2 linked regions of the Rhodopseudomonas palustris genome follow. The protein of the gene in region 2 binds, or shares a complex with, the protein of the main gene of each other region. Links are inferred from orthologs where the notes say so. Each region holds a gene or a part of one and is shown on either strand. Other genes may lie near its edges.

Region 1 (14,845 bases), 270 kb from region 2 along the record:
TAAGGCTGGTTAATCGAAACTGACCCCGGCTGCTTCGCCGCTCATGATTGACAGAACCTTGGCCAGCATGATTGACGCAATCTTGCACCGGCGCCGGCAATGAATTGTTCCGGCTGGGAGCAAAGTGCTTGAAGTCCGCGCCGAACAGGCACATCTGTGATGTACACAGCGCGCCTCCGCTGCTCCCGCGTCGTTACTTCCAGCCTTAGGAATTGTATTTGTGAACTCTTCACCAAGCGCACGTTCGTCGGCTTCCTCCTCTGTGGATTCCGCTTTGTTCGATCAGTCGGCGCTGAGCGATTTGGCACAACGGCTGGTCGAGGCGGCGCGTCACGCCGGCGCCGATCAGGCCGATGCGGTGGCGGTCCGCGGGGTGTCACACGGCGTCGAAGTGCGCGACGGGCGTATGCAAGAATCCGAGCGTTCGGAAGGTGACGATGTCGGCCTGCGGGTGATCGTCGGTCGCCGTCAGGCGGTGGTCTCGACCAACGACATCAGCGGGGACGCGGTCACCAAGCTGGCCGAGCGCGCGGTGGCGATGGCCCGCGTCGCGCCGGACGACAAATATGTCGGCCTCGCCGATCCGGATCTGCTGGCGCGCGATTTTCCCGAGCTCGATTTGCTCGATCCGAACACGCCCTCGACCGCCGAACTGGAGCAGCGCGCCTGCGCCGCGGAGGCCGCAGGACTCGCAGTTCCCGGCATCACCAAATCGGGCGGTGCCTCGGCGTCGTCGGGGATCGGCGGCATGGTGCTGGTGACGTCGACCGGTTTCCAAGGCTCGTTCCTGCGCTCCAGCCACAGCATCTCGATGACCGCGATCGCGGGCGAGGGCACCGGGATGGAGCGCGACTATGAATATACGACCGCGCCGCATGCCGCCGACCTGATGTCGCCTGAGGAGGTCGGGCGCGTCGCCGGTGAGCGCACCGCTGCGCGGGTCGGGCCGCGCAAGGTCGAGACCTGCAAGGTGCCGGTGGTGTTCGATCCGCGCGTCGCCGGCTCGCTGGTCGGCCATCTGGTCGGTGCCGCGAATGGCGCATCGATCGCGCGCAAGACCTCATTTCTGAAGGATCGTCTCGGCCAGAAGCTGTTCAAGGACGGCATCCGCATCGTCGATGATCCGCTGCGCAAGCGCGGTCTGCGCTCGCAGGCGTTCGACGCCGAAGGCGTTGCGGTCAAGCCGCTGTCGATCGTCGACGACGGCGTGCTGACGTCATGGCTTTTGGATTGCGCCACCGCGCGCGAGCTCGGCCTCACCACCACCGGCCACGCGCATCGCGGCGTATCGTCGTCGCCGTCGCCGGGGCCGTACAATCTGCATCTCGAAGCCGGGCCGCTCAGCCCGGCCGAACTGATCGGCGACATCAAGCAAGGCTTCTACGTCACCGATCTGATCGGCTCCGGCGTCAACGGTGTCACCGGCGACTACAGCCGTGGCGCCGCCGGGTTCTGGATCGAAAACGGCCAGCGCACCTACGCGGTCAGCGAAGTCACCATCGCCGGGCACCTGATCGACATGTACAAGACGTTGACGCCGGCCAGCGACCTGACCTTCCGCTACGGCGTCAACGCGCCGACGCTGCGGATCGAGGGGCTGACGATTGCCGGACGCTAATCCAGAAACGCGACACATCGAAACATCTGAGAGCGACGCAGCGCTGCTCGCCGACACCGTGCGCGAGGCCGGCGCTCTGGCGCTGTCGATGTTCCGCACCGAGCTGCGGACCTGGACCAAGGGCGCGTCCTCGCCGGTGTCGGAAGCCGATATCGCCGTCGATGAGCTGATTCGACAGCGGCTGCAGGACGCCACGCCGCATTACGGCTGGTTGTCGGAGGAAAGCGCCGACGATCTCACACGGCTCGACAAGGATTGGGTGTGGATCGTCGATCCGATCGACGGCACCCGCGCCTATCTGGCCGGCCGGGAGGATTGGTGCGTTTCGGTTGCGCTGATCGCGAACGCCAACCCGATGCTGGCCGCGGTGTTCGCGCCGGTATCTGGTGAGTTCTTCTTTGCCACGCGTGGCGCGGGTGCGTCGCTCAACGGCGCGTCGCTGCACGCCAGCGTCGGCACCACGCTGGAAGGCGCCAAGGTCGCCGGCCCGAAACCGCTGATCGAACGGCTGGCCTTGCCGTCGACCGCGCACATCCTGCCGCGGATCGGCTCGCTGGCGCTGCGGCTGTGCCGCGTTGCTGATCGTCAGGTCGACGTTGCATTCGCCGGAGGGCAGAGCCGCGATTGGGACCTTGCCGCGGCCGATTTGATCGTGCACGAAGCGGATGGTACAATGACAACTCTCGCGGGCGAGACCATCGTCTACAACCGTCCCGAGGTCACACATGGCGTGCTGGTGGCTGCGGGGCGCGAACGTCATGCTCACATCGTCGAGCATTTTCGCGTTTCTCCGCGAGGCTGAGCGCGCGCATGCCTGTTCGCCGCAATGAGGAAGTTTGATGTCGGACAATGCGCAGCAATTGCTCCACCTCGTAATCGGGGGAGAATTGACGGACCTCGAGAACGTGACGTTTCGCGATCTCGACAAGGTCGACGTCGTCGGGGTGTACCCGAACTACGCAACGGCCTATGCGGCATGGAAGGCCCGGGCGCATCAGACGGTCGATAATGCGCACATGCGGTACTTCATCGTTCATCTGCATCGCTTGCTCGATCCAGAAAAAGAAGCCCGGTCCGCGCAGCACTGATCGCGCGGGACTGACGATGCTGCTCGGCGATGATGCGCGTCACCTTCGCGGTGACAGACGGGGCCGTTGATGGTTGATCCGGTGCCGATGACGCTCCGCGTCTATCGCAAGCTGACCGCTGCCGCGGCGCCGCTGGCGTCGCTGTGGATCGGCCGGCGGCTGAAGCAGGGCAAGGAAGATCCGTCGCGAGTCGGTGAACGTCGCGGTCTCAGCAATGATGCACGGCCGCGCGGGCCGGTGGTGTGGATCCACGGCGCCAGCGTCGGCGAGGTGTTGGCTGCGGCCGGACTGATCGAACGGCTGCGCGCGCTCAACCTGCGCATCCTGCTCACCTCGGGCACGCTGACGTCGGCCCAGGTGGTGGCCAGCCGGTTTCCGCCGGACATCATCCACCAGTTCATTCCTTACGACGCGCCGCGCTTCGTGGACCGCTTCCTCGATCACTGGCGTCCGAGTCTGGCACTGTTCATCGAATCCGATCTGTGGCCGAACCTGATCCTCGCTGCCTCGGCGCGGCGGGTGCCGATGGTGCTGATCAACGGCCGGATGTCGCAGCGCTCGTTCCCGCGCTGGCAGCGTGCGTCAGCAACCATCGGCGCGCTGCTCGGCCGTTTCGATATTTGTCTGGCGCAGTCGCGGGTCGATGCCGAACGTTTCAGTGCGCTCGGCAGCCCGAGCGTGATCACCACCGGCAACCTGAAGATGGATGTGGCGCCGCCGCCGGCCGATCCGGGCCGGCTGGAGCGGTTGCTCGCGGTCACCCGCGGCCGTCCGGTGATCGTCGCCGCCTCGACCCACCCGGGCGAGGAAGAATTGCTGGTGGAAGCGCATCGCCGGCTGTCGGCGAGTTTCCCGACGCTGCTGACCGTGATCGTGCCGCGGCATCCGCATCGCGGCGATCAGGTCGCCGGCCTGGTCGAGGCCGCAGGGCTGCCGGTGGCGCTGCGCTCGCGCGAGCAGCAGCCGATGGCCGCGACCGCGATCTACGTCGCCGACACTATGGGCGAACTCGGGCTGTTCTATCGGCTGGCGCCGATCGTGTTCATGGGCGGCTCGCTGATCGAGCATGGCGGCCAGAATCCGATCGAGGCGGTCAAGCTCGGCGCCGCGATCGTACACGGCCCGCACGTCTCCAATTTCACCGAGGTCTATCGCGCGCTCGACGATGAAGGCGGCGCGTTCGCCGTGCCCGATGTCGACGCGCTGGTACTGCGGATCTCGTCGCTGCTGTCGAACCACGACGCGCGGCAGATCTCGATCACCGCGGCCACCAAGGTGGTCGATCGCCTCGGCGGCGCGCTCGACCGCACCATCGCGGCGCTTGAGCCTTATCTGCTGCAATTGCAGATCGAACAGGGCGCCGGGAATGCGTGAGCCGGGCTTCTGGCACCGGCCTCCTTCGCTGGTGTCGCGCCTGCTGCTGCCGATCGCCGCGATCTACGGCAACATCGCCGCGGCGCGGATGCAGAAGACCGGGACCACGGTCGGCGTGCCGGTGCTGTGCGTCGGCAACTATCACACGGGCGGTGCCGGCAAGACGCCGACGACGCTCGCGCTGGTGGCGCTGCTACGCGAATTCGGTGAAACCCCTGTGGTCCTCAGTCGCGGCTACGGCGGACGGCTGCACGGGCCGGTCCAGGTCGATCCGACGCGGCACAGCGCCGCCGACATCGGCGACGAACCGCTGATGATGGCAGGCCGGGTACCGGTGGTGGTGGCGCGCGACCGCAGCGACGGCGCGGCGCTGGCCTGCGCGCTCGGCGCCAGCGTGATCCTGATGGACGACGGTTTTCAGAATCCGGCGCTGACCAAGGACGCCGCGCTGATCGTGGTCGATAGCCATCGCGGCATCGGCAATGGCAGCGTGTTTCCGGCGGGACCGCTGCGCGCGCCGCTTGCGCTGCAGATCGCGCGCACGGACGCGCTGGTCGTAGTTGGCGACGGCACCGCCGCGGACGGCCTCGCGCAGCAGATTACGAAGAAGGGCGGCGTGGTGCTGCGAGCCCGGCTGGTGCCGGAGCCGGCGTCGGTCGAGGCGCTGCGGGGGCGGCGGGTGCTGGCGTTCGCCGGCATCGGTGATCCGGGGCGGTTCGTCGCAACGCTTCAGGCCAGCGGCGTCGAGGTGGCCGAGCAGCGCGCGTATCCCGATCACCACCCATTTAAGGCCGAGGAACTGGCCGAACTCGCCGCTATCGCCAAGCGCGATGGGCTGACCTTGGTCACCACCGAAAAAGATCTGGCGCGGATCGGCGGCGCGCAGCAGGCGCTCGGCGTGGAGATCGTGCCCTTTGCCGTGACGCTGGCGTTCGGCGACGAGTCGAAGCTGCGGCTGTTCCTGCTCGACCGGCTCAACGGTGCGCGCGCCGAGAGGCTCGCCGGGCGGCGCTAAATCGCGGCCTCAACCCTTGGGCTGAAACGCGTCCGGATAATGCCGCTTCAGCACGGCTTCGGCCGTGGCGTAGGGCTCCTTCAGATCGACGCTCCAATATTTCAGCTCGTCGAGCGGGATCTGCACCCCGGTGACGGCGCAGCGCACATAGGTGCCGGGCGAGATCACGCGGAAGTCGCCATCGAGATACTGCACCTGGGCTTCGCCAGAACCCGAGAAGCCAAATTTGTTCAGCACGGCTGATCTCCTGGAAAACCGCAGGTTGCGGAACGCGGCAACGCTGCGGGTCGATACACCTGACAGATAGAACGGAAGCGCCGCATTGCAAACCGCCGTCCTGTCATGGCGGCGTCGTTTTCCCCGCGGCCAGCGGTTGTCCGGCTAGAACAGCGACCCCTGGCCCGCCGGGCTTGCCGGCCGCTTGGCCGGTTTGGCCGGCGTTGCCGCCGGCTTGGTGGCCTCGGCCGACGATCCGCTGTCGCCGTCGGCGGTGACGGCGACCCGGCCGTCGGCGAATTCGACGCTGAGTCGGGCGCCCGCGGCGACCGATGCAGCGGCGTGCACCGAGCGACCGTCGGCATCCCGCACCAGCGCGAACCCGCGCGCCAGGACTCCGCGGTAGGATAGTGCGGTGAGTAGCTTGCCGGTGGCGTCGACCCGCGCCTGCCGGCGTTCCAGCAGGGTGATCAACGCCCGCCGGGCCCGCTCGGCGAGGCGATCCAGCCGCTCCTGCTCGCGGGCGATCCGCATCCGCTGCGCCTGCTGATTGGCGAGCTTCGAGGCCTGCAGCCGCACCGCCAGCCCCTCGAACCGCTCCCGGCGGTGCCGCAGCGTGGCGCGGGCACAGCGCTGCAATTGCGTGCCGGCGCTGTCGAGCCGGTGGGCGCTGTGCGCCACCTGCGCTCGCAGCACCTTGAGGGTCATGCCGGCCGCCGCAGCGGCGAAGCGGCGGTGATGTGCATGGGTGTTGGCGCGCAGCGCGCGCGGCAGTGAGGCGGCCGCGTTGTCGAGCCGCTGCCGTGGGATCGCCAGCAGGTCGGAGGCGCCGGGCAGGGCACGTGCGGCGGCGCGCAGTTCGTTGCGGCGGAAGTCCTGGCAGCGCTGCCAGCTCGACAGCATCCGCCGGGCCAGCCCGCCGACTTCGACGAACAGCTCGGCGCGCACCGGGACGGCCATTTCGGCCGCCGCCGTCGGGGTCGGCGCACGCTTGTCGGCGGCAAAATCGATCAGGGTGACGTCGGTCTCATGGCCGACTGCCGAGATCAGCGGGATCATGCTGTCGGCTGCGGCGCGGACCACGATCTCTTCGTTGAACGACCACAGATCTTCCAGCGAGCCGCCGCCGCGCGCGACGATCAGCAGATCCGGCTGCGGGATCGGCCCATCCGGGCTGAGTTCGTTGAAGCCGCGGATCGCTGCCGCAATCTGCTCGGCCGAGCCTTCGCCCTGCACCCGCACCGGCCACACCAGCACGCGGCGCGGGAAACGGTCTTCCAGGCGGTGCAGGATGTCACGGATCACCGCGCCGGTCGGCGAGGTGACGACGCCGATCACCTCCGGCAGCCACGGCAGCAGCTGCTTGCGCGCCTCGTCGAACAGGCCCTCGGCGGCGAGCTTCTTCTTGCGCTCTTCCATCAGAGCCATCAGCGCGCCGACGCCGGCGGGCTCGAGCGCCTCGATCACGATCTGATATTTCGACGAGCCGGGGTAGGTGGTCAGCTTGCCGGTGGCGATGACCTCGAGGCCTTCCTGCGGCTTGAACCGCATCCGCCCGGCCACGCCCTTCCAGATCACCGCCTCGATCTTGGCGCCCTCATCCTTCAGCGCAAAATAGCAATGTCCCGACGAATGCGGCCCGCGAAACCCGGTGATCTCGCCGCGCACCCGGACATGCCCATAGGTGTCCTCGACCGTCCGCTTCAGCGCCTGCGACAGCTCGGAAACGGTGAATTCGCCGACATTGGCGAGGGTTTGGGGAGACTGCAGTCGGGCCATGCGATTCGCGGTGTGTTGAGGAGCTGGCAACGTAGGGAGTCTTTGCGGTTCCGGCTACCTTGCTGGGCGATACACTCTGTAATACAGAGTTCTCTATAACATGACGAGGACGCCGGTATGAAAGTGGTGCGGGCAGGGCTGCGGGTCGGGGGATACCTGCTGGGCGGGGTCGGTCTGGTGGCGCTGGCCTTTGCCGTAGCGATCGCCGTGCCGGTGACGAAGCCCGCGCCGCTGGCCTCGATCGACAAAGGCGCCCGAGCGGTCGATCGCAGCGCGATGCCGGCGCTGTCGCGGTTTCAGGCCCGCGACGGCACCGAGCTGGCCTACCGCCGCTACCAGCCACAGCAGGACGGACGCCGAGAAGTCGCAATCGTGGTCCACGGCTCGGCTGGCTCCAGCATTGCGGTGCATGCGCTGGCGCAGGCGCTCGCCGCGCGCGGCGTCGAGACCTTCGTGCCGGATATCCGCGGCCACGGCGGTTCAGGCACGCGCGGCGACATCGGCTATCGCGGCCAGCTCGGGGATGACTTCGCCGATCTGGTCGCGATGGTGCAGGCGGCGCGGCCGGGCGCGCCGCTGGTTCTGGTCGGCCATTCCTCCGGCGGCGGCTTCGCGCTGCGAATGGCGGGCTCGCCGGTCGGCGGAGCCATCGCCCGGACCGTGCTGCTGGCGCCTTATCTCGGCTACCGCGAACCGACCAATCGGCCCGGCAGCGGCGGCTGGGCCTCGCCTGACCTGCCGCGCATCATCGCGCTCGATGTGTTGCGCGGCTTCGGCGTCGCCTGCTGCGACCAGCTTCCGGTGGTGGCCTTTGCGGTCCCGGCGGGGTCGGAGAAATACGTCACCACAGCTTATTCGTTCCGGTTGCTGACCGGCTTCGGGCCGAGCCGCGATTTCCGCTCCGATCTCGCCGGCGCCACGAGCCCAATCACCGTCATGGTCGGCGCGGCTGATGAACTGATGCGCCCCGAGAACTATCAGTCCACGATGGGTGACCGCGTCAGCGTCAAGTTGCTGCCCGGCGTCGATCACATGGGCATCGTCGCCGATCCATCGGCGTTGTCGCGCATCGCCGATGTGGTCGTCGGCGCCGGAGCCGGCTCATGAGCAGTATCGACGCCAAGCAGGCCGCCGAGGCGCTGTCGGATATCGAGGTGATCGTTCGGCGGGTGCGCCGGTCGCGGATCTACCAGCTGACCAGCCTGATCCTGATGCAATGGGGCGCGCTGGTGCTCGCCGGCTATCTCGCTTCCTATCTGTGGCCGCGTTCCGCCGGCTGGCTCTGGGTCGCGGTCAACGCTATCGGCGTCTGCGGCACCTTTGCGATCGGCATGTTCGTGCGCCGGCGCAGCGGCGTTGGCTTCGACGTCCGGATTCCGCTCGCGCTCTTGCTGTTTTTCGCGTTCGGCTATCTCAACTGCTTTCTCGGCCATTTCGGCCCGCGCGAACTCGGCGTGTTCTGGCCGATCTATTTCATGATGGTGTACAGCATCGCCGGTCTTTGGGTCGGCCGTGCCTTCGTGGTGATCGGGGTCGCCATCATCGCGCTGACGCTGATCGGCTATGTCTTCAGCGGCGATTGGTTCGACCTGTGGATGGCGATGGTCAACGGCGGCGGGCTGATCCTTGGCGGATTGTGGATGCGCCGGGATTGATCATGGCCGAACTCGACGACATCATTCACCAGCCGCTGCGGCTGAAGATCATGGCGGCGCTGAACGCGCTGCCGGAGCGCCAGGGACTCGAATTCGTCCGCCTGAAGAAGCTGACCGGGGCGACCGACGGCAATCTCGGGGCGCATATCGAGACGTTGGCGCGGGCCGGATATGTCGCGGTCGACAAAGCGTTCGTCGGCAAGAAGCCGCAGACCACGGTGACGGCGACCGCCGCCGGCCGTGCCGCCTTCGCCCGGCATGTTGCTGGCTTGCGCGAAATCATCGCCGGCAGCGCGCCGGAGTAGCGATCTTGACCATTACGCCGCTGCGGGCCTATCGGGGCCGCCCGGCGGATCCGGCGGCGGTCTGAAGAAGCTGTGATAGCCGCACCGGCGATTGTTGCGGCAGCGGGCTGCCGTGTTACACCCTGCGCCAAACGGGCAATGGTGCGAGCTTCCCTTCATGAACATCCTTCTCCTCGGCTCGGGCGGGCGCGAACATGCGCTGGCCTGGAAGATCGCGGCCTCGCCGCTGGTCACCACGCTGTGGTGCGCGCCGGGCAATGCCGGGATCGCTCGCGAGGCGACCTGCGTGGCGCTGGACGTCGGCAACCACCAGGCCGTGGTCGAGTTCTGCAAGGCCAATCAGGTCGACTTCGTGGTGGTCGGGCCGGAAGCGCCGCTCGCCGCCGGGATCGTCGACGATCTGGCCGCGGCCGGCATCAAGGCGTTCGGACCGAGCCGGACGGCGTCGCAGCTCGAAAGCTCCAAGGGCTTCACCAAGGATCTATGCAAGGCGCACAACATTCCGACCGCCGCCTATGAGCGGTTCGGCGATCCGAACGAAGCCAAGGCCTATATCCGCGCCCAGGGCGCGCCGATCGTGATCAAGGCCGACGGTCTTGCCGCCGGCAAGGGCGTCGTGGTGGCGAGCACGCTGGCCGAAGCGGAGGCCGCGATCGACATGATGTTTGGCGGCGGCCTCGGCAATGCCGGCGTCGAAGTGGTGGTCGAGGATTTCCTGGTCGGCGAGGAGGCGTCGTTCTTCGTGCTGTGCGACGGCGAGCACGCGCTGCCGCTTGCCACCGCGCAGGATCACAAGCGCGCCTATGACGGCGACAAGGGACCGAACACCGGCGGCATGGGGGCGTATTCGCCGGCGCCGGTGATGACCGATGCGATCTGTCAGCAGGCGATGCAGCAGATCATCTACCCGACGCTGAAGGCCATGAAAGCGATGGGGGCGCCGTTCAAGGGCGTGCTGTTCGCCGGGCTGATGATCACCGAGGATGGTCCGCAGCTGATCGAATACAACGTCCGCTTCGGCGATCCGGAATGTCAGGTGCTGATGATCCGGATGAAGGACGATATCGTGCCGGCGCTGCTCGCCTGCGCCGACGGCCAGCTCTCGCATATCAGTCTGCGCTGGCACGACGAGCCGGCGCTGACCGTGGTGATGGCCGCCAAGGGCTATCCGGGCCATTACGAAAAGGGCACCCGCATCGCCGGGCTCGACCGTGCCGAGACGATTCCGGGCGTGCAGATCTTCCACGCCGGCACGGTGGCGTCGGGCGACTGGGTGCTCGCCAATGGCGGCCGGGTGCTTGCCGTGACCGCGTCGGCCAAGACCGTCGCCGAGGCACAGCGCCGCGCCTACGAGGCGATCGGCGTGATCAACTGGCCCGAAGGCTTCTGCCGCCGCGACATCGGCTGGCAGGCGGTGGCGCGGGAACGACGAGGGAAGTAGTTGCGTTAAGTATCGTAGTAAGACCTGATACGTCGTCATGCCCGGGCTCGTCCCGGGCATCCACGTCTTTAGGGCCTAACCGCCGCGAAGGCGTGGATGGCCGGGACGAGCCCGGCCATGACGGAGACTAACAACAATGGAGAGACCGCCGATGCCCGATCTCGCCGACTTGTTTCCGGGCTTCGGCTCGGAATGGATCAACACCTCGTCGGGCCGGATCTTCGCGCGCGTCGGCGGCGACGGGCCGCCGCTGTTGTTGCTGCACGGCTTTCCGCAGACCCATGTGATGTGGCACCGCGTCGCGCCGAGGCTGGCCGAGCGCTTCAAGGTGATCGTCGCCGATCTGCCCGGCTACGGCTGGTCCGATATGCCGGAGAGCGACGATCAGCACACGCCCTACACCAAGCGGGCGATGGCCAAGCAGCTGATCGAGGCGATGGAGCAGCTCGGCCACGTGCATTTCGCACTCGCCGGACACGACCGCGGCGCCCGCGTCAGCTATCGGATGGCGCTGGATTCGCCGGGCCGGCTGTCGAAGCTCGCGGTGCTCGATATCCTGCCGACCTACGAATACTGGCAGCGGATGAACCGCGCCTATGCGCTGAAGATCTATCACTGGAGCTTCCTGGCGCAGCCGGCGCCGCTGCCAGAAAACCTGCTCGGCGGCGATCCCGATTTCTACGTGAAGGCCAAGCTGGCGAGCTGGACTCGGGCCGGTGATCTTTCCGCGTTCGATCCGCAGGCTATCGAGCACTACCGCATCGCGTTTGCCGACCCGATGCGGCGGCACGTGATGTGCGAAGACTACCGCGCCGGCGCCTATGCGGATTTCGAGCACGACAAGGCCGATGTCGAAGCCGGCAACAAGATCCCGGTGCCGATGCTGGCGCTGTGGGGCGCCTCTGGCATCGCGCAGTCGGCCGCGACGCCGCTCGATGTCTGGAGAAAATGGGCGTCCGACGTGCAGGGCGCGCCGATCGAATCCGGGCATTTCCTGCCCGAGGAAGCGCCGGACCAGACCGCCGAGGCTTTGGTGAAGTTCTTCAGCGCCGGGCCCTGAAGAACTCCCGCAGCATCGTCGCGGCTTCGCGCTCGCCGACGGCGGAATACACTTCCGGCGCGTGATGGCAGGTCGGCTGGCCGTAGAACCTCACGCCGGATTCGACCGCGCCGCCCTTCGGATCGAATGCGCCGAAATACAGGCGCCGGATCCGCGCGAACGAGATCGCGCCGGCGCACATCGTGCACGGCTCCAGCGTGACGTAGAGGTCGCAATCGACCAGCCGCTCGCTGCCGAGCTTGGCTGCGGCCTCCCGGATTGCCAGCAGTTCGGCATGGGCGGTGGGGTCGCGGTCGGTCAGGGTGCGGTTGCCGGCTTTGGCGATCACCACGCCGTCGCGGACGATCACGCAGCCGATCGGCACCTCGCCGGCGGCTCCGGCCGCGGCCGCCTCGGCCAGCGCCAATTCCATGAAAGTGGAAGCCGTCATCGTCGTTCTTGGCTCGTCTCGACCCGAAAACTCTGCTAGGAGACCGACTTCAGCAAAAGTGGATGGCTGTTTTGCGTGACCATGCGCGTTTCAATCGGAGCGCGCGGCCTGCGAGCCGTTCCCGACTGCCTGAGCCCCATTTCGTGTTTCGATAGAAAGACCAGTCATGCCCCGCGACACCCGTAAAGACAACGATTCTGCGCGCGGCCGCCGCGACCGGCAGGGCAGCAAAGGCAGTTTCGGCGGCAAAGCCGGCGCCGGTGGCAAGGGAGCGTTCGGCGGCAAGGGCCGCTCGGGCGCGGCCCGCGGGCCGGAGAAGAAGTTCGCCAAGCGCGCCGCCGAAGGCGCCGGCGAGGCCCGCGGCGAGAAGAGCTACGCCAAGAAGTCGTTCGGCGGCGATGCAAAGCGCTCGTCGTTCGGCGGCGAGGGCAAGCGGCCCTATGCCAAGCGCGACGGTGCCGCGCCGCGCCGCGACTTTTCCGACCGTCCGCGCCGCGAAGACGGTGAGGCGCCGCGTCCCCGTTTTGGCCGCGACGATAGGCCCGCGCGCAGCGGCGGCGATCGTGCCGAGCGGGGGCCGCGCAAGGAGTTTGGTGATCGGCCGAAGCGGGATTTCGGTGACCGCCCCAAGCGGGATTTTGCTGATCGGCCGAAGCGTCCGTTCCAGCGTGACGGCGAGCCTGGCCGCGACCGCGGTGACGAGAAGCCGTGGCGGGCCCGTGAGGATCGGCCGGCGCGTGCCGGGGGCGATCGCGACCGCAAGTTCGACAAGGGCGGCTTCGACAAGCCGCGGTTCTCGAAATCGCGTGACGACAAGCCGCGCTTCGATCGGGATCGGGAAGACAAGCCGCGGTTCGACAAGGCTCGCGGCGACAAGCCCAGGTTCGATCGTGGTGAGCGCTCGGACCGTCCGGAACGCGGCGGCGACCGGCCGAAATTCTCGCGCCCCCGCGACGGCGAGCGTGGCGAACAGCGTCCGTTCCGCGAACGCAGCTTTGATCGTCCCCGCGAGGATCGCCCGCGGAGTGACCGTCCCCGCAGCGACCGTCCGCGTGAGGATCGCCCGCAGCGCGACCGCGCCGCCAAGCACGGCGACTGGCACGAGCATCCGCGCAGCGAAGGCCGCGGCTTCGATCGTCCCCGCAAGGGTCGGGACGAGGAGCGCGGCTTCGATCGTCCGCGCCGCGACAATGAGGACGACAGCAGGGTCTTCGCCAAGCGTCCGGCGTTCGGCGGCCGCGGAGCGTTCCGCAAGCAGGATCCGGCAGCGGCCAAGCGTAAGCCAGCCGCTCCCGCGAAGTCCGACAAGGCCGGCGAGCGCATCGCCAAGGTGGTGGCGCGCGCCGGGCTGTGCTCGCGCCGCGATGCCGAGACGTGGATCACGGAAGGCCGTGTCACCGTCAATGGCAAGGTGATCGATTCACCGGCGCTCGACGTCAAAGCCAGCGACGTCATCACCATCGACGGCAAGCCGTTGCCGGAGCGCGAGCGCACGCGGCTGTTCCTGTATCACAAGCCGCGCGGGCTAATGACGACCCACAGCGATCCGGAAGGCCGGCCGACGGTGTTCGATAATCTGCCCGAAGGCTTGCCGCGGCTGATCTCGATCGGCCGGCTCGACTTCAACACCGAGGGCCTGCTGCTGCTCACTAATGACGGCGGCCTGGCGCGCGCGCTCGAACTGCCCGAGACCGGCTGGCTGCGGCGCTACCGCGTCCGCGCCCACGGCGAAATCACCCAGGCCCAGCTCGACGAATTGCAGAACGGCATCGAGGTCGACGGCGTGCAGTATGGCCCGATCGAGGCCAAGCTGGAGCGCGATCAGGGCGCCAATGTCTGGCTGGTGTTCGCGATCCGCGAGGGCAAGAACCGCGAAGTCCGCAACGTGCTGGCGCATCTCGGCCTCGAAGTGAACCGGCTGATCCGCGTCTCCTACGGTCCGTTCCAACTGCTCGAGCTCGGCGAAGGCGAGGTCGACGAGGTCAAGACCCGCGTGCTGCGCGATCAGCTCGGCGAGAAGGTGATTGCGCTCGCCGGCTGCGACTTCGCCGGCCCGTCGCCGAGCGAGACCAAGCCGAAGCCGCGCGCCGGCAAGGTCGTGTCCGCCGAGGAGTGGGCGGTGGCCGAGGCTGCCCCCGCGCCGAAGAAGACGATTACCAAGCGCGGCGCGGTCGAAGATCGCAAGGGCCGCAAGGTCAAGGTCGAACGCACTGCCAGCGAAGGCGGCAATCGCCCGCTGTCGCGCGGCCCCGCCCGCCGCTACCACGGCAAACGCGACGCCGCGCCGCGGGACGAGTGAGTTCGGTTTCATGCTGATCGACGGCACGGCGCTTGTGCTCCCTCCCCCCTTGCGGGGGAGGGTCGGGGTGGGGGGTAGCTACGAAGCAAGGTTTTGCTTGTGGACCCCCACCCCCGACCCCTCCCCGCAAGGGGGAGGGGAGCGCGCCTCGTTCGTTTCGAGCTACCTGCAATCTCTACGAGCACTCCCATGCGCGTGATCGGCGGACGGCTGCGGGGGCGCAATCTGGTGGCGCCGACGTCGCGGGATATTCGGCCGACGGCGGACCGGTTGCGCGAGTCGGTGTTCAACATTCTGATGCACGCTTATGAGAATCCGCTGCTCGATGCGCGGGTGCTCGACCTGTTCGCCGGCACCGGCGCGCTGGGTATCGAGGCGTCGTCGCGTGGCGCTAAGTTCGTGCTGTTCGTCGACAACGGCGCCGAGGCGCGCGCATTGCTGCGCGCCAATGTCGAGGCGCTCGGGCTCGGCGGTGTCAGCAAAGTATATCGCCGCGATGCCGCCAATCTCGGGCCGGCGCATCCGGTCGAGCCGTTCGGCGTCGCGTTCCTCGATCCGCCATACC
Region 2 (14,676 bases):
CAGGCGAACACCCGCGCCTTCTCGGCGAGGCGCAGCGCGAACGGGCCGACGCCGCAGAACAGATCTGCGACCTGCTTGGCGCGGCCGAGATTCGCCATCGCCAGCTCCGCGAGCGTCTGTTCGCCGAGCGCCGTCGCCTGCAGAAACGCACCCGGCGGCAAGGTCACCTTGGCCTTGCCGATCGCCACCACCGGCGGCCGCCGCAGCAGCACTAACTCACCGTGCCGCGTCAGCCGCGCGAGCTTGTGCTTATCGGCAAGCTGCGACAGCGAGGTGATCATCTTCGGCGGCAGCGGCCCGGAGCCGCGTACGTCGATATCGAGACCGTTCTCGGTGGCGGTGACTTGAATATCGAGCGGCTTGCCGACCGGCGTCAGCGCTTCGGCCAACGCCCAGGCCGCTTCCAGCGCGCCGCTCAGCGCCGGATCGAGGATCGGGCAGTGATCGATGGCGATGATGTCGTGGCTCGCGGTGGCGCTGAACCCGACCTTGAGGATGTCATGCGTGCCTCTGCGTGCATGCAGCGTGACGCGGCGGCGACCGGCGCCGTGGGCATCGATCAGGGGATCGACCGGAACGTCGATCCCCGCTTGCGCCAGCGTCTCGGTTACCAAGTTGCGCTTCCACGTCCGATATGGCTCGTCGCGCAAGTGCTGGATCGCGCAGCCGCCGCACACGCCGAAATGCGGACAGAACGGCGCCACCCGGTCGGGGCTGGGGACCTCGACGCGCAGCAGTTTGCGGCGGTCGGGATGGCCCTGTACCGGTTCGGCCTCGACGGTTTCGCCGGGCAGCGCAAACGGCACGTAAGTCGCGCCGCCTGGCGACAGGCTGACGCCGTCGCCGCGGTGGCCGAGCTGATCGATCGTCAGGGTCTGGATCATGGCGATGCGATAGTCCCCGGCCGGCAGGCCGTAAAGCCGGAAGTGATCAGGCGGCGACGGCCGCTGCCATTGCGTCGCGCGTCAGCCGGTGAAAACGCCACACCAGCAGCGCCGCATAGACGGTCAGGCCGATTGCCAACCCGATCCAGACACCGAACGGGCCGAGGTCGGTATGGAAGCCGAGCACCCAGCAGAACGGAAAGCCGATCAGCCAGAACCCGAGCACCGCGAACAGCAGCGGCACCTTGGTGTCATTGCGGCCGCGCAGCGCGCCGTTGGCGACGACCTGCAGGCCGTCGGCAATGAAGAAGCTCGCGCCGACGATCAGCAGCGCTGCGGTCAGCGTTGCGGTTTCGATCGAGGTGTCGGAATCGCCGAGGAACAGCTGCGGGATCTGATGCCGCGTCAACGCGACCAGCAGCGTCATCGCGGCCATGAAGATGAAGCCGAGGCCGATCGCCGCAAAGCCGGCGCGTCGCGCCGACGGCGGATCACCGCGGCCGACCGCATGGCCGACCCGCACCGTGGCTGCGACCGAGATTCCCATCGGCACCATGAACATGATCGCGGCGACCTGCAGAGCGATTTGATGCGCGGCGAGCGCGGTGGTGCCGAACTTGCCCATCAGCAGCGCCGCGGCGCCGAACACGCCGTATTCCAGCACGGAAGCGCCGGAGATCGGCAGGCCGAGCTGCAGCAGCCGGCGCATCAGCTCGCCGTCGAACCGAAACAGCTCGCCGAACACTTGGTACTTGCGGAACGGGCGCATCGTCACGCACACCACCGCGGCGGCGATGCACATCGCCCAGGATACGATCGTGGTGGCGAGGCCGGCGCCGAAGATCTCCAGCCGCGGCAGGCCGAACAAGCCATGGATCAGCACGTAAGCGAGGCCGAGATTGATTGGGATTGCGGTCAGCATGATCCACAGCGCCGGCTCGGGCCGGTTCACCGCGCCCATGAAGCCGCGCAGCGCGATGAACAGCCAGCCGGGCACCAGCGACCATGCCAGTCCGTCGAGATAATCGCCGGCGAGGCGCGAGGTCTCAGGATTCTGGCCGAGCGCGACCAGCAGCTCTTCGCCATAGAGCTGGCCGAGCGTGAGCGGCACGCCGGCGATCACACCCGCCCACAGCCCGACGCGCAGCGACGCACGCACCTGCCGCGGCGCGCGCGCGCCTAACGCCTGCGCCGCCAGCGGCGTTACTGCGGAGACCAGTCCAAGGCCCATCGTGAAGGTCGAGAACAGCACGATATGCGCGAGCGCAGCCGCGGCCACGGCGGTGTCGCCGAGCCGGCCGATCAGCGCCAGATCGGTGGTCATCATCGCGATCTGGCCGAGCTGCGTCATCGCCATCGGCCACGCGAGCCACAGCGTTTCGATCAGCTCTGTCCGCCACGCAGACGATTTCGCCGGCGCAAGCGCGCCGGCGGCGATGTTGGAACCAGGTACGGCCATGGCGCGCACCATAACCGAAGTTGCGGCCGGAGTAAGACTTTGGTTCCGGCCAAGACGTCGCGCCTTGAAGGCCCTTAGCCGCGCTTTGCACCGAGAAAGAATTCGACATTGCCGTCCCCGCCGGCGATCGAGGACGCAAAGACCTCGATGTCGCGGCAGCCGAGCGAGGCGGCGAGGGCGATCGCATCGTCGCACACCGCGCGATGCACCTTGGCGTCGCGCACGATGCCGCGCTTCGAGGGCGCCTCGAACTGCGGCTTGATCAGCGCCAGCAGACTCATCGGCGATGCGGCAAGCGACAGCGCCGCCGGCAGCACCTGCTTCAGCGAGATGAAGCTGGCGTCGATCACCACGACGTCCGGCCGCTGCGGCAGCCGCGTGCCCTCGAGCTTGCGGATGTCGGTCTCTTCCATCGAGACGATCTTGGGATGGCCGCGCAGCGAAGCGTGGAGCTGATCGCGGCCGACATCGACCGCGAACACCAGCGCGGCCCCATGCGCCAGCAGCACCTCGGTGAAGCCGCCGGTGGAGGAGCCGACGTCGAGGCAGACGTGATCCTCGATCTCGATCGGATAGCGCTCCAGTGCGCCGGCGAGCTTGACGCCGCCGCGCGATACCCAGGGATGCGCCGGCTGCGCTTCAAGCTGTGCGTCGAGCGCGATCGGTTCGGAGACCTTGGTGACCGGCTTGCCGTCCGCAACTACGAGCCCGGCCTCGATCGCCGCCTGCGCCCGCGCACGGCTATCGAACAGGCCGCGCTCGACCAGTACGATATCGGCGCGTTTGCGTGGCGTGGACTCCGGTGGCTTCGCCATGGTCAGCGCGCCCGATGCGGCCGCAGCCGCTCCGCCGCGATCCGGACGCAGGCGGTGAAGCTGTCGAGGTCGTGCCATGGATCGGCCGGCATCTGGCGCGGCGTCACCAGCGGCGCGCCGTGCAGGTCGAGGCAGTGGATCAGCATCAGATTGTCAGCGAGGCCGAAGTCTTCGACCGCAAGGCCATCGGCGCCGATCAGCAGGCCGTCGCGGCTCTCGACGGTTTCGAACTGCTTGACCCGCGCGACGTAGTTCGCCGGATCGTTCGAATAGCCGAGCACCAACTTGCCGCGTCCGGCCATGTAGCCGAGTTCGTACACCGTGCCGGCGTCGGCACTGGGACCGCGGAACGGCGTCAGATTGGCGATGATGGCGTCGGCTTCATTCATCATCGCTTCGTTGCCACGGAAGATCTGCAGCGACGCGTCGTGCGCCGCGAGCGCGACCGCATTGTCGAGCGGAAACAGCCCGGCAAAGCCGTGATCCGCGCACAGCTCGGCCTTGCGCCGGCCGATCTGCAGCGCATCGGGCAGAAACACATCGGGGCCGGCGAGGTAGATCTTCATGGGCGCCTAAAACAAAACGGCGACACGGTCGCCCGTGCCGCCGTCCTGATGAATTAGCGAAAGCAGCCGGATCAGGCCAGCTTCACGGTGTCGGCCTTGGCGTCCTTGCCGAGCACGTCGAACACCTTCTTGACGATCGCCTTGGCGTCGAGGCCGGCGCGGGCGTACATCGCCACCGGGTTGTCGTGATCCAGGAACACATCGGGAAGCACCAGCGCGCGCATCTTCACTTCGCCGTCGAGCATGCCGTGCTCGGCCAGCGTCTGCATCACGTGGCTGCCGAAGCCGCCGATCGAACCTTCTTCGATGGTGAGCAGCACTTCGTGATCGCGGGCGAGCTTCAGCACCAGCTCGACGTCGAGCGGCTTCATGAAGCGCGCGTCGGCGACGGTGGTGGAGAGGCCGAGGGTGGCGAGTTCGTCGGCAGCCTTCTCGGCTTCCGCGAGGCGGGTGCCGAACGACAGCAGCGCGACCTTGTTGCCCTGGCGGATGACGCGGCCCTTACCGATTTCCAGCGGAACGCCGACTTCCGGCATTTCGACGCCGCGGCCTTCGCCGCGCGGATAGCGTACCGCGCTCGGACGGTCGTTGATCGCCACCTGGGTGGCGACCATGTGCACCAGTTCGGCTTCGTCCGCCGCAGCCATGATCACCATGTTGGGCAGGCAGCCGAGATAGGCGTTGTCGAACGAACCGGCGTGGGTGGCGCCGTCGGCACCGACCAGGCCGGCGCGGTCGATCGCAAAGCGCACCGGCAGCTTCTGGATCGCGACATCGTGGACGATCTGGTCGTAGGCGCGCTGCAGGAAGGTCGAGTAGATCGCGCAGAACGGCTTGTAGCCCTCGGTGGCGAGGCCGGCCGCGAAGGTCACGGCATGCTGTTCGGCGATGCCGACGTCGAAGGTGCGCTTCGGGAAGGCCTTCTCGAAGATGTCGATGCCGGTGCCCGACGGCATCGCCGCGGTGATGCCGACGATCTTGTCGTCCTTCTGGGCTTCCTTGACGAGGCTCTGGCCGAATACGTTCTGGTAGGACGGGGCGTTCGACTTGGCCTTGGCCTGGGCGCCGGTGGCGATATCGAACTTGACCACCGCGTGATACTTGTCAGCCGCCGCTTCGGCCGGGCCGTAACCCTTGCCCTTTTGGGTGACGACGTGGATCATGAACGGGCCGGTGTCGGCGTCGCGGACGTTCTGCAGGATCGGCAGCAGGTGGTCCAGATTGTGACCATCGACCGGGCCGACGTAGTAGAAGCCGAGTTCTTCGAACAGGGTGCCGCCGCCCATCATGAAGCCGCGGGAATATTCCTCGGCGCGGGCGGCGCGGTCGGCGATCAGCTTGGGCAGGTGCTTGCCGATCTGCTTGCCGGCCTCGCGCAGCGACCGGTAGGTCTTGCCCGAATACAGCCGCGACAGATACGACGACATCGCGCCGACCGGCGGAGCGATCGACATGTTGTTGTCATTGAGGATCACGATCAGCCGCGAGTTCATCGCGCCGGCGTTGTTCATCGCCTCATAGGCCATACCGGCGGAGATCGAGCCGTCGCCGATTACCGCGATGACGTTGTTCTTGACGCCCGACAGCTCGCTGGCCACCGCCATGCCGAGGCCGGCCGAGATCGAGGTCGAGGAATGGCCGGCGCCGAACGGGTCGTGATCGCTCTCGGTGCGCTTGGTGAAGCCGGACAGGCCACCCGGCGTCCGCAGCGTGCGGATGCGGTCGCGGCGGCCGGTCAGGATCTTATGCGGGTAGGCCTGGTGGCCGACGTCCCAGATTAGGCGGTCGCGGGGGGTGTCGAAAACATAGTGCAGTGCGGTAGTCAGCTCGACTACGCCGAGACCGGCGCCGAAATGCCCGCCGGTGACCGATACCGCGTCGATCGTCTCCAATCGCAATTCGTCGGCGACCTGCCGAACCTGGTCGACCCGCAGCTTGCGCAGATCTTCCGGTGTACGAATGGTGTCGAGAAGCGGTGTTTTGCTAAATTCGGTCACGGCGATATTCCAGTCTTATAACTATAGGGTGGTGAGTCCCTCGACGAATGGTCCGAGTGTCCAGTCTGCGTGAGCCTCACCCGGCTCCCGCACTCCTACTTCAGGAGAAATCAACGATCGAAGCGTAGTGTGCGCTCCCGATCGTCGAAGTGACCTCGATCACTTATTGCGGCTGCACACGTCCACCGAACTTGACAGTGCCATCCCGGCGAGTGTCAAGCGCGGCGCATAAGCTCATACCTTTACACAAACCCGTCATTAAATCCAACCATCGGCCGCCCAAGGCTTGGTCAGGCTGCGTAAACTTTCGGCCAACAGGGTTGATGGGGGTAGTTTCGGAACTCCAGTGTTGCGCCGCAAACACGGTCGTGGCCGGACGGCGGCGCAAGCAATTACCTTTGCGGATGTCGGGGTTATTGCACGTCCAGCGGCTCGGTGCCGGTCGGAGCGCCCTGCGCGTCGGTGGTAATCTTGTCCACGCGGGCTTCGGCCTGCCGCAGCAGATCCTCGCAGCGGCGCTTCAAAGCTTCACCGCGTTCATAAATCGTGACCGACTCCTCGAGCGGCACCTTGCCGTCTTCGAGCCGCTTGACGATGGTCTCGAGTTCCTCGAGGGCGCGCTCGAAGCTGAGCTTCTTCACATCGGCGGTTGCGGCTTCGGCCATTTCGCATTCCCGGCTGCCCCGCGCTGGGGCGCGGCAGCATTGTTTTGGTTGTTGTTCTTGGTCGCCTGGCGGGGCGGCTGGTTCAAGCGCCCATCAGGGCGCCCACATGCGCAGCCACCGATTCACTCAGGCCCTGGAGGTCATATCCCCCCTCGAGCACCGAGACAATGCGGCCTCCGGCGGTCTGGGTTGCGACCTCCATCAGCCGTTCGGTGACCCAGCCGAAATCTTCGGCGCGCAGGTTCAGGCTGGCGAGCGGATCGCGGTAATGGGCGTCGAAACCGGCCGAAATCACGATCAATTCCGGCGAAAACCGCTTGAGCTGGGGCAGGATCAGCTGCTCGAACGCGAACCGGAACTCAGTCCCCCCATCTTCGGAAGCCAGGGGCGCGTTGACGATATTGTCATATTCGCCGCGCTCGCCCTGCGAGCCGGTACCCGGGAACAGGGGCATCTGGTGGGTCGAGCAATACATCACCGTTCGGTCGCCCCAGAAGATGTCCTGGGTGCCGTTACCGTGGTGGACGTCGAAATCCACCACCGCGGCGCGCTCGATGCCGTATTGGCGCTGGGCATAGCGCGCGGCGATCGCGGCATTGCCGAAAAAGCAGAACCCCATCGGCTTGGTGATTTCGGCATGGTGACCCGGCGGCCGGGTGGCGACGAAGGCGTTGGCGGCCTCGCCCTTCATCACTGCATCCACCGCGGCGACCGAACCGCCGACGCCGCGTAGCGCGGCTTCGAATGTGCCCGGCGACATCGAGGTGTCGCCGTCGACATAGACGATGCCGGTGGACGGCGACATGTGGCGCAGCTCGACGATGTGGTGATCGGTGTGGCACAGCGCGATGTGCTCGAGCGAGCCGATCGGCGACTCCGCGCGCGCCAGCGGTGCAAAGCGTTCTTCGCCCAGCGTCTTGTTGATGGCGGCGAGGCGCGCAGCGCGCTCAGGATGTCCTTCCGGCGTGTGATGGTCGAGGCACGCGGAATGGGTCAGAAAAAGCGTGGTCATTCAGAAGTGCCCGGGCGCCGATCTGTGTCTGTATTATATTCGAATGAATGTAGTTACTCGCTGCGGCGAGCGAAAGGGCCGCTTAAGGCTTAGAGTGATTTCCAGCGACAGGGACACTGCTCCGCTCGAAGAAAACACATCAAAACAAACAACTAGAGCTCGCTCAATTCAAGCGCGTCACCCGGTCGGTCGGCGGCGGCGCCACCGGACTGTGGGTCTTGAAATAGGCGAACAGCGCGTCGACGTCGTACACGCCGGTTTGCAGTGCAACACCGTCCTTGAACACGGTGAAGCCGTCGCCGCCTGCCGCCAGATAGGCGTTCAGCGTCACCCGGTAGGCGCGGTTCGGATCGATCGGCGCTCCGTTCAACGTCATCCTGTCCGACGGAATTCTCGCACCCGAGACGCCCGCTGCATCCCAGGCGAAGTGAAAGCCCTTCGACACCTGCAGAATTCGCGGCCGCGCCGGCTCCGCCCATTGCTGTTCGAGCGCCGCCTTGAGCTGAGCCCCGGTCAGCGTCATCGTCACCAGCTGATTGCGGAACGGCTGCGCGGCGAACACTTGGCCGAACGTGACTGCTCCGCCTTCGCCGCCGAGAATATCGGAGCGGACGCCGCCCGGGTTGGTCAGCGCGATCTCGGCGCCGCCTTTGTCTTTATCCGATGTCGCGGCGAGCTGGGCATCGGCCACCACGTCGCCCAGCACGCTCTCGCCCGCCGCATTCGGCATCCGCGACAGCGCCGATGTCACCGAACCCGCCGGCCTCGCCGCGATCGGGCCGGCCAGTTTGTCGTAGGCGGCGATCAGTGCGGTCTGCGCCGGATCCTTGGCCAGCGCGTCGGTCCGGACGATCGTGTTATTGGCCGCCGCGCTGATCACGTCGCGGGTGGTGGGATCGAGCTTGAGGTCGATCGCAGTGACGATGGTGCCGTATTTGTCGCCGCTGGTGACGAGGCGGCCGTCGATCCGGCAGGTGTAGGCGCGGTGAGTATGACCGCTGATTACCACGTCGACGGCGCGGTCGAGCTTGTTGACGATCTCGACGATCGGGCCGGAGATCCCCGGGCATTCGTTGTAGTCGCCGGTCGGAAAACCACCTTCATGGATTAGCACCACGATCGCCTCGACGCCCTTGGCCTTCAGCTCCGGGATCAGGGCGTTGACGGTCTCGGCCTCGTCCCTGAACGACAGGCCGGCGACACCCGGCGGTGACACCATGTTGGGTGTGTTCTTCAGCGTCAGCCCGATGAACGCCACCGGCACGCCGCCGAACTTGCGGATTGCGTAGGGAGGAAACACCGTCTTGCCGGTCGCGGTCTCGACCGTGGAGGCGGCCAGATAGTTAAACGCCGCGCCCTTGAACGGATGCGGCCCCTGGCAGCCGTCGACCGGATGGCAGCCGCCGTTCTGCATCCGGAGCAGCTCGGTCTTGCCCTCGTCGAATTCATGATTGCCGACCGAGGACAGCGCCAGACCCATCAGCGACAGCGACTCGATGGTCGGCTCGTCGTGAAACATCGCGGACAGAAACGGGCTGGCGCCGATCAGGTCGCCTGCCGCAACGAAGATCGCGTTGGGATGATCCTTGCGCAGCGCTTTGACCAGCGTTGCCATATGTTCGGCGCCGCCGGCGGGGACGTGAATCTTCTTGGTCCGATCGGCCGGGTCGTCGATCGCGATGCCGCCGGGCGGCGGCTGCAGATTGCCGTGGAAATCGTTGATCGCCAGAATCCGCAGATCGACCGGCGGAGGCAGCAATTCGGCCGCGCGCGGGGCGGATACGGATGCGACAGTGAGCGCGGCGGCGGTGGCGAGCAGGGGCAGGCGAGAGCGGAGCTTGATCATCGGCGATCCGAGCAGAGCTTTTTCACGCTTCGCATCGCCTGCCGCGCGCGCGAATGCAAGTGGCGTCGGTTTGCCGCAGGACGACGCGAATGCGCCGCCGAATACCAACCTTGCCGACGTGCCGATTGAACTTCACGGCGGCGCGGCGTTACTGATGGCACTCAATCGCGCGACGGACCGCGAGTCGCGATGCTCGTACAAGACCGGGGATGACGCATGAAGAGGTTTTCGTTCGCTGGGCCCGCAGCCGTTGTTATCGGTGCGATGGCGTTCGCCGGCACGATGTCGTTCGCCGTCGCGCAACAGCCGCGGGGAGGCGAACGGCCTCAACCGCGCCTTTCCGATCTGATGCAGGGCGCGCAGGTCGCGCACATCAAGCTGTGGTACGCCGGCAAGGCGGGCAATTGGGGGCTTGCGACTTACGAGACCAAGCAGCTCAAGGCGAGGCTCGAAGATGCCGCCCAGCTCTATCAGAGCCTGCCGGTCAACGACGTCACCACCATGGCCAAGCCGCTCGATGCGGTGTCGGCGGCGATCGCCGCCAAGGACGCCCGCGAATTCGCCCGGGCCTATGATGACCTCACCGCCGGCTGCAATTCGTGCCACCGCGAGCTCAAGCTCGGCTTCGTCCATCTGCGGACGCCGGCGTCGAACCCGTTCAGCGATCAGAATTTCGCGCCCGGGAAAAAGTAATCGGTCCGGCTGCGGCGCCCGCCGGGTGCCACAGCCGCAGCCGTCATCTCACCCCTTCTTCCGCTGAAAGAAGCGCATGAAGGCGTTGACGGCTTCGGGCGACTTCATCCGCTCGCCGAACAGATGCGTTTCCTGATCGATCCGCCGGGTGATCTCATCGGGCGCCAGCCGCAGCAGCTTGCGCGAGATCGCCACCGCTTCGGCCGGCAGCGCGCAGATTTCCCGCGCGGCTTTCTTGGCTTCCATTTCGGTCTGCCCGGGCGCCACCACGACGTTGACAAAGCCGGCGACGCGGGCGTTTTCGGCCGTCATGGTGTGGCCCATCACCAGCGTGGCGAACGCGCGCTGATAACCCATGGTGCGCGGCATCAGCAGGCTGGACGCGCCCTCCGGCACCAGCCCGAGTTGGATGAACGGCGTCGAGAACGTCGCCGTGGTCGAGGCCAGCACGTAGTCGCAGTGAAACAGCATCGTGGTGCCGATGCCGATCGCAATGCCGTCGACGGCCGCGATGATCGGCTTCACGTTGTGAGCCAGCGAATACAGAAACTTGGTGGCGTTGGTGACGCGCGCCGCGCCGCTGGTATCGGTTCCGGCTTTGAGGAAATCGTCGAGATCGTTGCCGGCCGTGAACACGCCGGAGCCGCCGGTGATGATCAGGCAACGGATGCTGGGATTGTTCTGCGCGGTGTCGATCGCGTGACTCATCTCGCGATACATGTCCTGCGTCAGCGCGTTCTTCTTTTCCGGCCGGCGCATGGTGATCACGCGCGTGCCGTCCTCATCCGTGACGATCAGATGCTCCGTCATGGCATTTCCCCCGTAAGACCCGGCGTCCCCGCCTCAAGCGGAGCGCTCCTCGGCACGCACAGTATCACGTTCGTTCGTGACGTCAGCTGACGGCCCGCCGTCCGCGATGAATTTCTGTCGAAGCTCACGCCCAACGCGATGTGCACAAAATAAAGGGTGGCTGCAATGCAGCCACCCCGGAGTTCTTCGTAAGCCGAAGGATCAACTTAAGCGGTCAGCACCGCCTCGGCACCGGCCACCGAAGCGGCGCTGTCGACCACGCTGCGCTCCAGCGCAGGGGCCTGCACCGCGACGGTCTCGGCGAAGAACCGCGCCAGCGCCACGTAGCGCGACGGATCGTTGATGCCCTCGAGATCGCGCGCCGCGAGCGCTTCTGCCGCCAGCGCGCAGCCGCCCAGCGTGGCGCCGAACAGTCGCAGATAGGGAGTGGCACCGGCGAGCGCATCGTTGGTGGCGCTGCCGAGTTTGTCGAGCAGATAGCGGCTGGTGCGGTCGAGCGCTTCCAGCGCCTCGCGCAGTCGCAGGCCGGTGAGGCCGAAGCCCGGATCGTTCGACGCTTCGACATCCTTGACGATCAGCGTCAGCTCGTCGAGCAGCGCGAACACCGAGGCGCCGCCGCTCGTGCCGAGCTTGCGGGTGACGAGGTCGATCGCCTGGATGCCGTTGGTGCCTTCGTAGATCGGCGCAATCCGCGCGTCGCGATAGTGCTGCGCGGCGCCGGTCTCTTCGATGAAGCCCATGCCGCCATGGATCTGCACGCCGAGCGAGGCGACTTCGATGCCGATGTCGGTGGAAAACGCCTTGGCGATCGGCGTCAGCAGCGCGCCACGCGCCGCCGCGGAGGCCTTGACCTTCGGATCGGTGCTGCGCGCCGCAATGTCGAGCGCCACCGCGGTCGAGTAGCAAATCGTACGCGCGGCGCCGATCAGCGCGCGCATCGTCAGCAGCGTGCGCTTGACGTCGGGGTGCTTGATGATCGGATCCGAGCCCGGGCCGGCGCTGCCCACCGCGCGGCCTTGCTTGCGCTCCTGCGCATAGGCCAGCGCCTGCTGATAGGCGCGGTCGGCAATGCCGACGCCTTCGAGGCCGACCGCGAGACGGGCCTGGTTCATCATCGTGAACATGCACTGCATGCCGCGGTTTTCTTCGCCGATCAGATAGCCGATTGCGCCGCCGTGATCGCCCATCGTCATGGTGCAGGTCGGCGAGGCGTGGATGCCGAGCTTGTGCTCGACGCCGCTCGGATAGATGTCGTTGCGGACACCCAGCGAGCCGTCGGCGTTGACCAGGAATTTCGGCACCAGGAACAGCGAGATGCCTTTGGTGCCGGCCGGCGCATCCGGCAGCCGCGCGAGCACGAAATGCACGATGTTATCGGTCATGTCGTGGTCGCCGTAGGTGATGAAGATCTTGCTGCCGAAGATCTTGTAGCTGCCGTCGGCAGCGCGCTCGGCGCGGGTGCGCAGCGCGCCGACATCGGAGCCGGCCTGCGGCTCGGTGAGCTGCATCGTGCCGGTCCACTCGCCGGCGATCAGCTTGCCGAGATAGACCTGCTTCAGCGCGTCGCTGCCGTGCGTATGCAGGGCGTCGATCGCCGACAGGGTCAGCAGCGGGCACAGCCCGAACGCCATATTGGACGACGCCCAGATCTCGGTGCAGGCGGCGTTGACCGCCATCGGCAGCCCCTGGCCGCCGAAATCCTCCGGTCCCGACACCGCATTCCAGCCGGCGGCGATCCAGCGCTGATAGGCGTCCGGCCAGCCCGGCGCGGTGGTGACCTTGCCATGCTCCAGCTTGATGCCGTGCTTGTCGCCGACCCGGTTCAGCGGCGCCAGGATGTCGCTGGCGAACTTGCCCGCCTCGTCCAGGACTTGCGCAGTGATCTCGCTGTCGTAGTCGCCAAAATGGCCGGCGGCGACGGCGGCCTGCAGTCCTGCACCGTGGTTCAGGGAAAGAAGGATGTCGTCGATCGGAGCGCGATAGGTCATGTTGAAGTCCCGGCTGACGGAAGGAATGCCGGCCTTTTTCCACGAAAACCCATTCCCCTCAACCGTCCGTCGCGTCGCGCCGGCTCTGCAGCCGGGCCGCCCACACCCGGCGCACGACGCTTTCGGCGGTTGAAATGCCGCTTGGGTGTCGATAGACCGGCGGAGCCGAAGCGAATCCGCCATCCGGCCGCCCCAGCGCGGTCCGGAACCGGCTGTTGGGGCGTAGCCAAGCGGTAAGGCAGGGGATTTTGATTCCCCCATGCGGAGGTTCGATCCCTCCCGCCCCAGCCAGAATACCCTATCTTATTGATAGTATTGGAGTAAATTTCCGAGCTGGGGGGCTGATGCACAGCCCTGCGACACACCGCTGCTACACTAGGGTGTCGTACGACCGTGGCTTTCCACATTTTTCGCCGCCGAGCCACCTACTATTGGAGGCGTCGCAGGCCGCTCCAGCTTGCCAGTTTTTGGGCTCCCTCGCATATTCTAGTGAGCCTGCGCACAACCGCGTTGCCATCGGCACGTCGGTTGGCGGTGGCGCTTGATGCAAAGCTTGAGGACGCAGTGATGCTCGCCGAAAGTGCCGATCCAACGCTTTCGAAATCCCAGATCGATGCCATGCTTCGGACGGTCGTGGATCGGCATCTAACGAAGCTCGATAGGGTCGCGTTGGTCGCCAAGGGGTTCACGGGCTTCGATCCAGATCAAGCCCGTCGCGACGATAGGAGAGCTTTCTGGACCTACTCGCTCCTCGATGCCAGCGGTCCCTACGCCGAGGTCACGGATAGCGATCATGTCCGTATGGTGGATGACGGCCTATGTGATGCTGATATCGAGGCGGTGAAGCGTCACCTGAAGATGCTGAAGGACAACGGGCTCGTCCCGACCAAACAGCATATTCTTCGGGGATTGATTGAAGGCGTTGCGGCCAAAGCGGTCTCGACAGTGTCGTAGATAAGCCAGGAGATGGTGTTCGACGCGCACGAGCGCGCCTTCGCGTTCTTCAAGAACTATGCACGCGCGGTATGCACCGCGTCCAGAGGAGAAGAGCTACGACGAGTCGCACGCCTGGCTGGTCGACAAGTGCGTCGCCTACGCCAAGAGCCGCGCACATCTCGCCACGATCTGGAGGCGTTCGAGTACGAGCGGTCGCACCTCATTCCGTATCGAGGCCAGTTCGACGGCTTTCATCCGCTGCCGACCGTCGATCTCGTCAACCGGCTGGAAGCCGAGACCCGCTCCGGACGCCGACGAGGCTCGCCGACTATCTCACCCACCTCAACTTTGTCATGCTGGATGAACTCGGCTATCTGACGTTACCCAGGCCGGTCGCCAACTCCTGTTCCACGTCATCAGCGGGTTCTACGAGCGAACCTTGATCATCGTAACTTCCAATTGGCCTTCGGCGGATGGCCGAAGGCGTTCGGCGATCCAAAGAAGACCACGGCATGCTCGACCGCCTAACGCACCACTGCGATCTCATCGAACCCGGCAACGACAGCTGGCACTTCAAAAGCCGCGCCTGAACTCACCCTGTTGATCCGAGCGCCGACGCCGCAAGCCTCGGCCAGCTACACCGGCGCGCACCAGCTTACCAGAGGGGCCCTCTCGGACGATCATTGACACACGGATCGAAGCTATGCTCCGGACGGTCCTCAGCCGACATCTGACGAAGCTTGATACGTTTGCGTTGATCGCACAGGGTTCGCCGGAACTATCAAGCTCGTCGCGATGATCGGCGTTCTGGACTTACACGCATCCTCGATGCCTACTGCCCCTGAGCCAACGTTGCGCCTAAAGCTGCGCTCGTATGGCCGAAGATGGCCTATGCGATGGATGACGACATTTGTGATCACCGGGGTCAAAGTGACGAGATTGCCAAGAGAGTTAAGGGCGCGCAGAATTGTGCTGCTGCCTCGGTATTGATTGAGTGCCGCTCTT

Evidence for each region.
Region 1: the proteins of RPPS3_RS04925 (region 2) and xseA are in contact, whole or in part, in a cryo-EM structure (PDB 8TXR), measured with the Escherichia coli proteins. The link is inferred for Rhodopseudomonas palustris from one-to-one orthologs.

Annotation. Positions count from the first base shown.
Region 1 is NZ_CP019966.1:1,322,288-1,337,132, forward strand. Bases 4,784-7,731 are described here. They hold xseA (exodeoxyribonuclease VII large subunit), read right to left. Parts: upstream 7,091-7,731; coding sequence 5,477-7,090; downstream 4,784-5,476. Other genes in these bases: lpxK (tetraacyldisaccharide 4'-kinase), read left to right, coding at 4,784-5,095; RPPS3_RS06200 (DUF2093 domain-containing protein), read right to left, coding at 5,105-5,332; RPPS3_RS06210 (alpha/beta hydrolase), read left to right, coding at 7,208-7,731. Also shown: RPPS3_RS06175 (TldD/PmbA family protein), read left to right, coding at 221-1,618; RPPS3_RS06180 (3'(2'),5'-bisphosphate nucleotidase CysQ), read left to right, coding at 1,605-2,420; RPPS3_RS06185 (DUF4170 domain-containing protein), read left to right, coding at 2,458-2,706; RPPS3_RS06190 (3-deoxy-D-manno-octulosonic acid transferase), read left to right, coding at 2,776-4,080; more of lpxK, read left to right, coding at 4,073-4,783; more of RPPS3_RS06210, read left to right, coding at 7,732-8,197; RPPS3_RS06215 (hypothetical protein), read left to right, coding at 8,194-8,745; RPPS3_RS06220 (transcriptional regulator), read left to right, coding at 8,748-9,050; purD (phosphoribosylamine--glycine ligase), read left to right, coding at 9,208-10,491; RPPS3_RS06230 (alpha/beta fold hydrolase), read left to right, coding at 10,643-11,551; RPPS3_RS06235 (nucleoside deaminase), read right to left, coding at 11,535-11,981; RPPS3_RS06240 (pseudouridine synthase), read left to right, coding at 12,148-14,280; 16S rRNA (guanine(966)-N(2))-methyltransferase RsmD, read left to right, coding at 14,452-14,845. UniProt on the Escherichia coli protein: Bidirectionally degrades single-stranded DNA into large acid-insoluble oligonucleotides, which are then degraded further into small acid-soluble oligonucleotides.
Region 2 is NZ_CP019966.1:1,054,591-1,069,266, forward strand. The notes cover bases 4,761-7,539. They hold RPPS3_RS04925 (exodeoxyribonuclease VII small subunit), read right to left. Parts: upstream 6,387-7,539; coding sequence 6,135-6,386; downstream 4,761-6,134. Other genes in these bases: dxs (1-deoxy-D-xylulose-5-phosphate synthase), read right to left, coding at 4,761-5,721; RPPS3_RS04930 (histone deacetylase family protein), read right to left, coding at 6,469-7,398. Outside these bases: RPPS3_RS04900 (class I SAM-dependent RNA methyltransferase), read right to left, coding at 1-884; RPPS3_RS04905 (MATE family efflux transporter), read right to left, coding at 931-2,355; RPPS3_RS04910 (TlyA family RNA methyltransferase), read right to left, coding at 2,418-3,158; RPPS3_RS04915 (nucleoside 2-deoxyribosyltransferase), read right to left, coding at 3,161-3,724; more of dxs, read right to left, coding at 3,796-4,760; RPPS3_RS04935 (bifunctional metallophosphatase/5'-nucleotidase), read right to left, coding at 7,562-9,244; RPPS3_RS24425 (hypothetical protein), read left to right, coding at 9,237-9,464; RPPS3_RS04940 (hypothetical protein), read left to right, coding at 9,461-9,937; RPPS3_RS04945 (enoyl-CoA hydratase-related protein), read right to left, coding at 9,986-10,747; RPPS3_RS04950 (acyl-CoA dehydrogenase), read right to left, coding at 10,954-12,735; RPPS3_RS04960 (hypothetical protein), read left to right, coding at 13,303-13,689. UniProt on the Escherichia coli protein: Bidirectionally degrades single-stranded DNA into large acid-insoluble oligonucleotides, which are then degraded further into small acid-soluble oligonucleotides.